Linked DNA regions of Lichenicola cladoniae. The protein of the gene in region 2 interacts with the protein of the main gene of each other region in a pairwise test. Links are inferred from orthologs where the notes say so. Each region holds a gene or a part of one and is shown on either strand. Other genes may lie near its edges. The genes, in order: mrdA and HN018_RS02470.

The links.
Region 1: the proteins of HN018_RS02470 (region 2) and mrdA interact in binary tests that used the Escherichia coli proteins (3 or more experiments, as listed by UniProt). The link is inferred for Lichenicola cladoniae from one-to-one orthologs.

The regions. Positions count from the first base shown.
Region 1 is NZ_CP053708.1:3,863,870-3,867,158, forward strand. The notes cover bases 157-3,132. They hold mrdA (penicillin-binding protein 2), read right to left. Parts: upstream 2,629-3,132; coding sequence 685-2,628; downstream 157-684. Other genes in these bases: HN018_RS17450 (beta-glucosidase family protein), read left to right, coding at 157-626; mreD (rod shape-determining protein MreD), read right to left, coding at 2,636-3,132. Outside these bases: more of HN018_RS17450, read left to right, coding at 1-156; more of mreD, read right to left, coding at 3,133-3,199; rod shape-determining protein MreC, read right to left, coding at 3,212-3,289. UniProt on the Escherichia coli protein: Catalyzes cross-linking of the peptidoglycan cell wall. Responsible for the determination of the rod shape of the cell. Is probably required for lateral peptidoglycan synthesis and maintenance of the correct diameter during lateral and centripetal growth.
Region 2 is NZ_CP053708.1:579,680-583,172, reverse strand. Bases 149-3,328 are described here. They hold HN018_RS02470 (penicillin-binding protein 1A), read right to left. Parts: upstream 2,962-3,328; coding sequence 349-2,961; downstream 149-348. Other genes in these bases: HN018_RS02465 (aldo/keto reductase), read right to left, coding at 3,233-3,328. In the rest of the region: more of HN018_RS02465, read right to left, coding at 3,329-3,493. UniProt on the Escherichia coli protein: Cell wall formation. Synthesis of cross-linked peptidoglycan from the lipid intermediates.

The DNA.
Region 1 (3,289 bases), 3.3 Mb from region 2 along the record:
TGGGCGTGCTTGAAGCCTGGTATCCGGGCTCGGGCGGGGGCGCTGCAATCGCCAACGTGCTGTTCGGAGACGTGAACCCGTCCGGCCACCTGCCGCTGACCTTCCCCGCGTCGGAATGCCAGCTGCCACGGCCGGTGCTCGATGTCGGCACGCCCACCAACCGGAACTTCCCGATCGACTACACTGTCGAAGGTGCCGCGGTCGGCTACAAATGGTTCCAGAAAAAGCACCTGACGCCGCTGTTCCCGTTCGGCTACGGGCTCAGCTACACCACCTTCTCCTACGGCGAACTGCACGCGACGTCGGGCAACGCCCTCACCGCCACCTTCACCGTCACCAACACCGGCGCCAGGGCGGGATATGCGGTGCCGCAGCTCTATCTCGGCCTGCAGGGACGCGGTGAGGCACCGACCCGACTCGTCGGCTTCGCCAAGGTCATGCTGCAGCCACACCAGAGCCGATCGGTCAGCATCACCGCCGACCCGCGCCTGCTGGCCGAGTTCGATGGCACCAACGACCGCTGGGTCGTGAAAGCCGGGCACTATCCGCTCTATCTCGGCACCTCGGCGAACGACATCGTCCGCACCGGCACCACCACCCTCAGCAGCCAAAGCCTGGCTCCCTGATCCAGCGACCAGGGCCGCGAGCCGTCCGCATCAACGTGCGGGCGGCTTTCGGCCGGTCTCAGATCGCGTCGGCGACCCGCTGTCCCGGCGCTTCGCGACGGTTGGCCGGATCGCGGGTGAGCGTCACGGTCATGATGTCGCGGGCGAGTGGCGCTGCGACCTCGGCGGCTGCGTTGCCGTGCTCCACGACGATCGCGGCCGCATAGCGCGGTGCGTCGTACGGCGCGAAGCAGATGAACAGCGCGTGCGGCCGGAACTCCCAGGGCAGCTTGGCCGAATTGAAATGGCCGCTCTCGCGCAGCCACCGGCTGACCCGGCGAACCTGAGCCGAGCCGGTCTTGCCCGCCATCTGGATGCCGGCGAGCGATAGCCGGGCTTTCGGCGCCGTGCCGTGTGGCTCGTTCACCACCGCATACATGCCAGCCCGCAACGCGGCCAGATGGGCTTCCGGCAGCCCGAGCTCGGGCCAGTGCAGCGGGTTGCCGGCCGGCTGTATGACGCCGTTGATCTGGCGGGTCAGATGCGGCTGCACCGCGCGGCCGGTAGCGATGCGGGACGCGTAGGTCGCAAGCTGCAGCGGCGTCACCTGGACGTAGCCCTGGCCGATGCCGCTGACGATGGTGTCGCCGCCGTTCCAGTGCCTTCCCTTGGAATGCTGCCACGCCGGAGTCGGGATCAGTCCGATGCGCTGGTGCGGCAGCTCGATGTCGAGCGACGTGCCGAGGCCGAACCGGTGCGCGGCCGCGGCGATCGCATCCATGCCGGTACGGCGGGCGGTCTCGTAGAAGAACACGTCGCAGGAGAACTTGATGCCGCCATGCAGGTCGAGCGAGCCGTGCCCGTGCTTGGCCCAGCAATGGAAGCGGGTGCCGCCGACATCGAGGTAGCCGGGGCAGAAGATCCGGTCGGACGGCGACAGGCTGCCGGACTGCAACGCCGCCATTGCGACGGCCGGCTTGAAGGTCGAGCCGGGCGGATACAGGCCGGCGACGCTCTTGTTGATCAGCGGCGTACGCTGGTCGTTGGTCCACTCGACCCATTGCGCCTGGCTGACGCCGGAATCGAACAGGCTCGGGTCGAACGACGGCGTGCTCACCATCGCCAGCACCTCGCCGTTGCGGCAATCCATCACCACGGCGCTGGCGGACTGGTCGCCGACATAGCCGAGCACCGCCTGCTGCAGGCCGAGATCGATCGAGAGGCCGACCGCCTCGCCCTGGATGCCCTCGCGACGGTTGATCTGGCCCATCACCCGGCCAACGGAATCCACCTCCATCTGCACCGAGCCGGCGGTGCCGCGCAGGCCGACATCGTGGAACTGCTCGATGCCGGCACGCCCGACCCGCATGCCGGGCAGAGCCAGGTTCGGGTCGGCAGCGACATCCTTCTCGTTGGGAGGCGCCACGTAGCCGACCACATGCGCCAGCAGCGGGCCCTGGGGATACAGGCGGGTGGTGCCGACATCGACCAGGATTCCGGGCAGGTCGGGCGCGTTGACCTCGATCCGCGCCATGTCGTCCCAGGTCAGGAAGTCGCGGACCACCACCGGGATGTATTTGCGGCCGTGCTTGAGTTCGCGGGTGATACGGGCCCGCTCGTGCTCGTCCAGCGGCAGGATGGCCGAGAAGCGGTCGAGCGTGGCGCCGACGTCGGTGGTCTTCTCCGCCAGGAGCAGCGCCCGCCAGTTGACCTTGTTGCCGGCCAGGCTCGCGCCGAACCGGTCCAGGATGCGGCCACGCGGCGGCGAAAGCATGCGCGTGTTGACACGGTTGTTTTCGGCAAGTGCCGCGTATTTCCGGCCATCGGCCACCTGGAGCCGATAGAGCCGGTCGCCGAGCGCACCGAGTGCCCCGACCTGGGCCGCCATCAACAGCAAGGCCCGCCGGGTAAAGATTCCGCGCGACGGGCTTTCCTTCGGGGCACGACCCGGGCGGACGCCTTTGGCGCGCGACTTCCCCGAAAACAGTCGCCCCGGAAGCAGGCCTCTGGGCAGCCGCTTCATGATGCGGCTACGCCAGCGTGGGGTCGGCGATGCCGCGATGCGCCCAGGTAAACAGCGCCGAAAGCAGCGGATAGAGGCCGGTGGCGAGTGCCAGTTCGAACAAGGCAGGTTGCGGCGGCAACAGTCGCTGGCTGAACGCCGACATCAACGCCCAGTCGAGCCCGATCACGCCGGCAGCCACCAGCAGGAACACCATCCAGACCAGCAGAAACCCCTGTCGGGCCAGTCCATGACGCCAGCCGAGCCCGCAGGCATGCACGATCAGCAGCGTCAGGATGGCGATACCCGGCGGCGAGAAACTGAGCAGGTCGTAGAGCAGGCCGAGCATGAACACGACCGCCGCCGGCATCGAGGCCGGCCGGAACACCGACCAGAAGAACACCGAGGCCATCGTGGTGCCCGGCAGCAAAGCCTGCTGTTCCGGCAGGCCCAGCGGCGCACACAGCAACAGCACCAGCAGCACGCTGAAGGCGGCCGGAAGCGCACGCCGGCCCGCGGCGTCGAGGCGGCGCCAGATGGTCGGCCGTGGCCTGATGCCCGGATGCCGTTCCGGGCGTGGCTGTCGCGACATTCAGGAAGTCCTTCACCCGCGTTCGATCACAGCCGCGGCCGTGCCGGTATCGATCGGCAGACGGCCGGGCCGGGTGACCGGTAACGCTCC
Region 2 (3,493 bases):
ATCGGCCACCATCGCCTGGTCGCCCTCGGCCTCGGCCATCTCGGCCAGGTCCATGGCGTCGCGTACCTCGGTCTCGAGACGCTGCACGCCCTCCATCCGCCCGGCAAGGGTGGTGCGCTCGCGCATCAGCTCCTGCGCCGCGGCGGCATCGTTCCAGAGGTCGGGATCTTCGACCCGGTTATTCAGGTCCGCGAGGCGGTCGAGGGCAACATCCCAGTCAAAGATGCCTCCTCAGCAGCGCGACCGACTGCTTGATCTGTTCGTTGAGGGCTTCGATCTCGGCGGACATGGCACTGATCCAGATGTCTTGGCGGCGTTAGGCTGCAAACTCGGAAACGGCGGGCAGGCTCAATACAAGCCGCCCATGCCGATGTCACCCCCGCTGGCGGCCGCCGCAGCCTTGTTGGGCGATCCTGCCGCCAGGACGCCGGGCTGGCCCGCCGGCGTGACGCCGGGCTGCGCCGGGTTTGCAGGCGACCCGAGCTCGCGGCCGGTATCGTCGAGCGAGGCGCCCGGACCGATCGGCGCAAGGCTGGCCCCGTTGCCCATGTCGGACTCGGCATCCGGCAGGTTCTCGGCCCCGGTATCGCCGGCGCCCAGCTCCTCGACGACCGTCTTGGCGGCGAACAGGTTGCGACTGGCGCCCGGCTCCTGCCCGGGCTTGAACGCGTCGATGGTGTCGCCGTAGCGCATGACCGTCACGCCGTCCGGCACGCGGAAGTCGACCTTCGGCCGGTCGGCCAGGGCAGCCTTCATGAACCGGTTCCAGATCGGCCCGGCCACGGTGTCGCCATCCTGTTTCTCGCCGAGACTTTGCGGATTGTCGTAGCCGACCCAGACAACGGTCAGCAGGTTCGGCGCGAAGCCGGCAAACCAGGCATCGCGGAAATCCGACGTCGTGCCGGTCTTGCCGGCGATCTGGTTGTCGATGCCCGCTCCCGCCTGCCGTCCGGTGCCGCCCGGTTTCAGCACCGCTTCCATCATCTGCACGACCTGGAAGGCCGAGGCCGGATCGGCGATCTGCTTGCGTGTGTCGGTCAGGACCGGCGGCTGGTTCGGGTCCGACCCGGCCTGCACGCCGAGACCGGCTGGACGCCAGATCACATGGCCATCGCGATCCTGCACGTCGTCGATCAGGCTCGGCAGCACTTCCTTGCCGCCCGACGCGATCGACGCATACGCCCCGGATTCGCGCAGCACGGTGGTTTCGACGGCGCCCAGGGCCGCCGGCAGCACCTTTGGCATCGCGTCGACCTCGTGCAGCTCGATCGCCAGCTTGGCCACGGTGCTCATGCCGATATGCGCCGCCAGCCGGATCGTCACCAGGTTGAGCGACTTGCGCAGTGCGTCGTGCAGCGAGGTCGGGCCGCCAAACGTCATCTCGTAGTTGTTCGGATGCCAGTTGCCGTTCGAGTAGGGCGCGTCGGCGAATTTCTGGCTGGGCGAGATGCCCTGCATCATGCCGGCCAGGTAGACGATCGGCTTGAACGAGGACCCGGGCTGGCGCAGCGCCTGGGTTGCGCGGTTGAACTGGCTGCTCTCGAAGCTCCAGCCACCGACCAGGGCCAGCACCCGCCCGGTCGTCGGGTCCATGCTCACCAGCGCGCCCTCGACCTGGGGGATCTGCCGGATCCTGACAGTCGAGCCGGGCTTGCCGGTATCCGTACGCGTCGGTTCGACCATCAGCACGTCGCCGGGCTTGATCGACTTGTAGGTCCGCATCCACGCCATGTCGTCGCCGTTGAGCGTGCCGTTATGCGGCGCGCCGAGGCCGCCAGCGGCGCTCTCGTCGTCGTCCAGCCAGCCGACGGTGCCGAGAGAGGGCGAGATCACCACCGCCATGCGCCACTCCGGCAGCATGCCGGCGGGCCGGGCGACGGTCGCAAGCACGGTTTCCCAGTTCACCGTGGGCGATGAGTCGGGATGTCCCTTGCGTGGCCGGCTTGCCCGGATGTTGCCGATGCCCTCCAGGTGCGTCACCGCGCCGCGCCAGCCGCCATGCGCGCGATCGTATTTCATCAGGCCGCCGCGCAGGTCCTGGGTCGCCTCGTCCTGCAGTTTCGGGTCGAGGCTGGTCTGCACCACCAGCCCGCCCTGCATGGTCTGGTTCTGGCCGTAGCGATCGACCAGCTGGCGTCGCACCTCCTCGGAGAACCATTCGGAGCCGGGGACCGGACCGGGCCGGGTGAAGCCGGTCGGGATGAGCGGCTCAAGTTTCCCCGCCTCCGCATCGGCCACGGTGATCGAGTGGGTGTCGGCCATGCGGTCCAGCACGAAGTTGCGCCTGGCCTTGGCAGCATCCGGATAGTGGTACGGGTTGTAGTTGGTCGGCGATTTCGGAAGCGCGCCCAGGAAGGCCGCTTCGGCGGTGTCGAGCTGGTCCAGCGGCTTGTTGAAATAGGTCTGGGCGGCGGCCGTGATGCCGTAAGCGCCTGCACCCAGGTAGATCTCGTTCAGGTAGATCTCGAGGATGCGGTCCTTGGACAGCGTCTGCTCGATCCGGATGGCGAGCACCGCTTCCTTCGCCTTGCGCTCGAAGGTGCGGGCGTTGGAGCCGAGCAGCATGATCCGTGCGACCTGCTGGGTGATGGTCGAGGCTCCGAGCGGACGCCGCTTGTGCATCATTTCCAGGTCGGTGAACGCAGCCCGCAGGATAGCCAGCGGATCGACGCCGCCATGGGTGTAGAAGTTCTGGTCCTCGGTCGAGATGAAGGCCGCCTTCACCTTCTCCGGAATCGCGCTGTAGGGAACAAAGAGGCGCCGCTCGGCGGCAAGCTCGGCAATCACCCGGCCGTCGCCGGAGTAGATACGGCTCATCACCGGCGGCTGGTAGTTCCGCAGCACGCCGACGGTCGGCAGGTCGGCGACCAGCAGCTCATATTTGCGCCAGACGATCAGCGACGACGTGCCGCCCACCAAAAGCAACAGAGCCAGCGATGCGCCGGCCAGCTTGCGCACCACCCGGTACCGCGGACGCCGAGGCGCCGGCCCGCCGGGTCCGCGGCCACCAGGGCCCCGGCTCCCGGGGCCGCCGGGGCCACGGCCCACCGGCCGCGGATCTGAGGACGTCGGCGTGCGACCATCCAAAACAGGACGTCCAGCGTTGGGGCTGGGTTGGGTCGGACGATCGTACGGGCCGCTCATGCGGCGTTCCTTACCATCGGCGCAAGCGTCCGTCGCCCCTTCCCCCAAGGCTTCACCGTCTTATTGAAACGCCAGGCGCCGGCGACGTTTACCGGCCGCCTGCTTTCGCCGACGCCTGGGCACCCTGGCGATCCAGGATCGCCGCCTCCTCGTCGCTGAGGGTGAGTGCCGCGGCAGCGACGTTCTCCTCGAGATGCGCCGGGCTGCCGGTGCCGGGGATCGGCAGCATCACCGGCGACCGGCGCAGCATCCAGGCCAGCGCGACCTGGCCGGGTCCAACACCACGATCGCGGGCGATGTCGGTCAGGGCCGAGCCTTCCCGAGCGAGCGCACCGCCATCGAGCGGCGC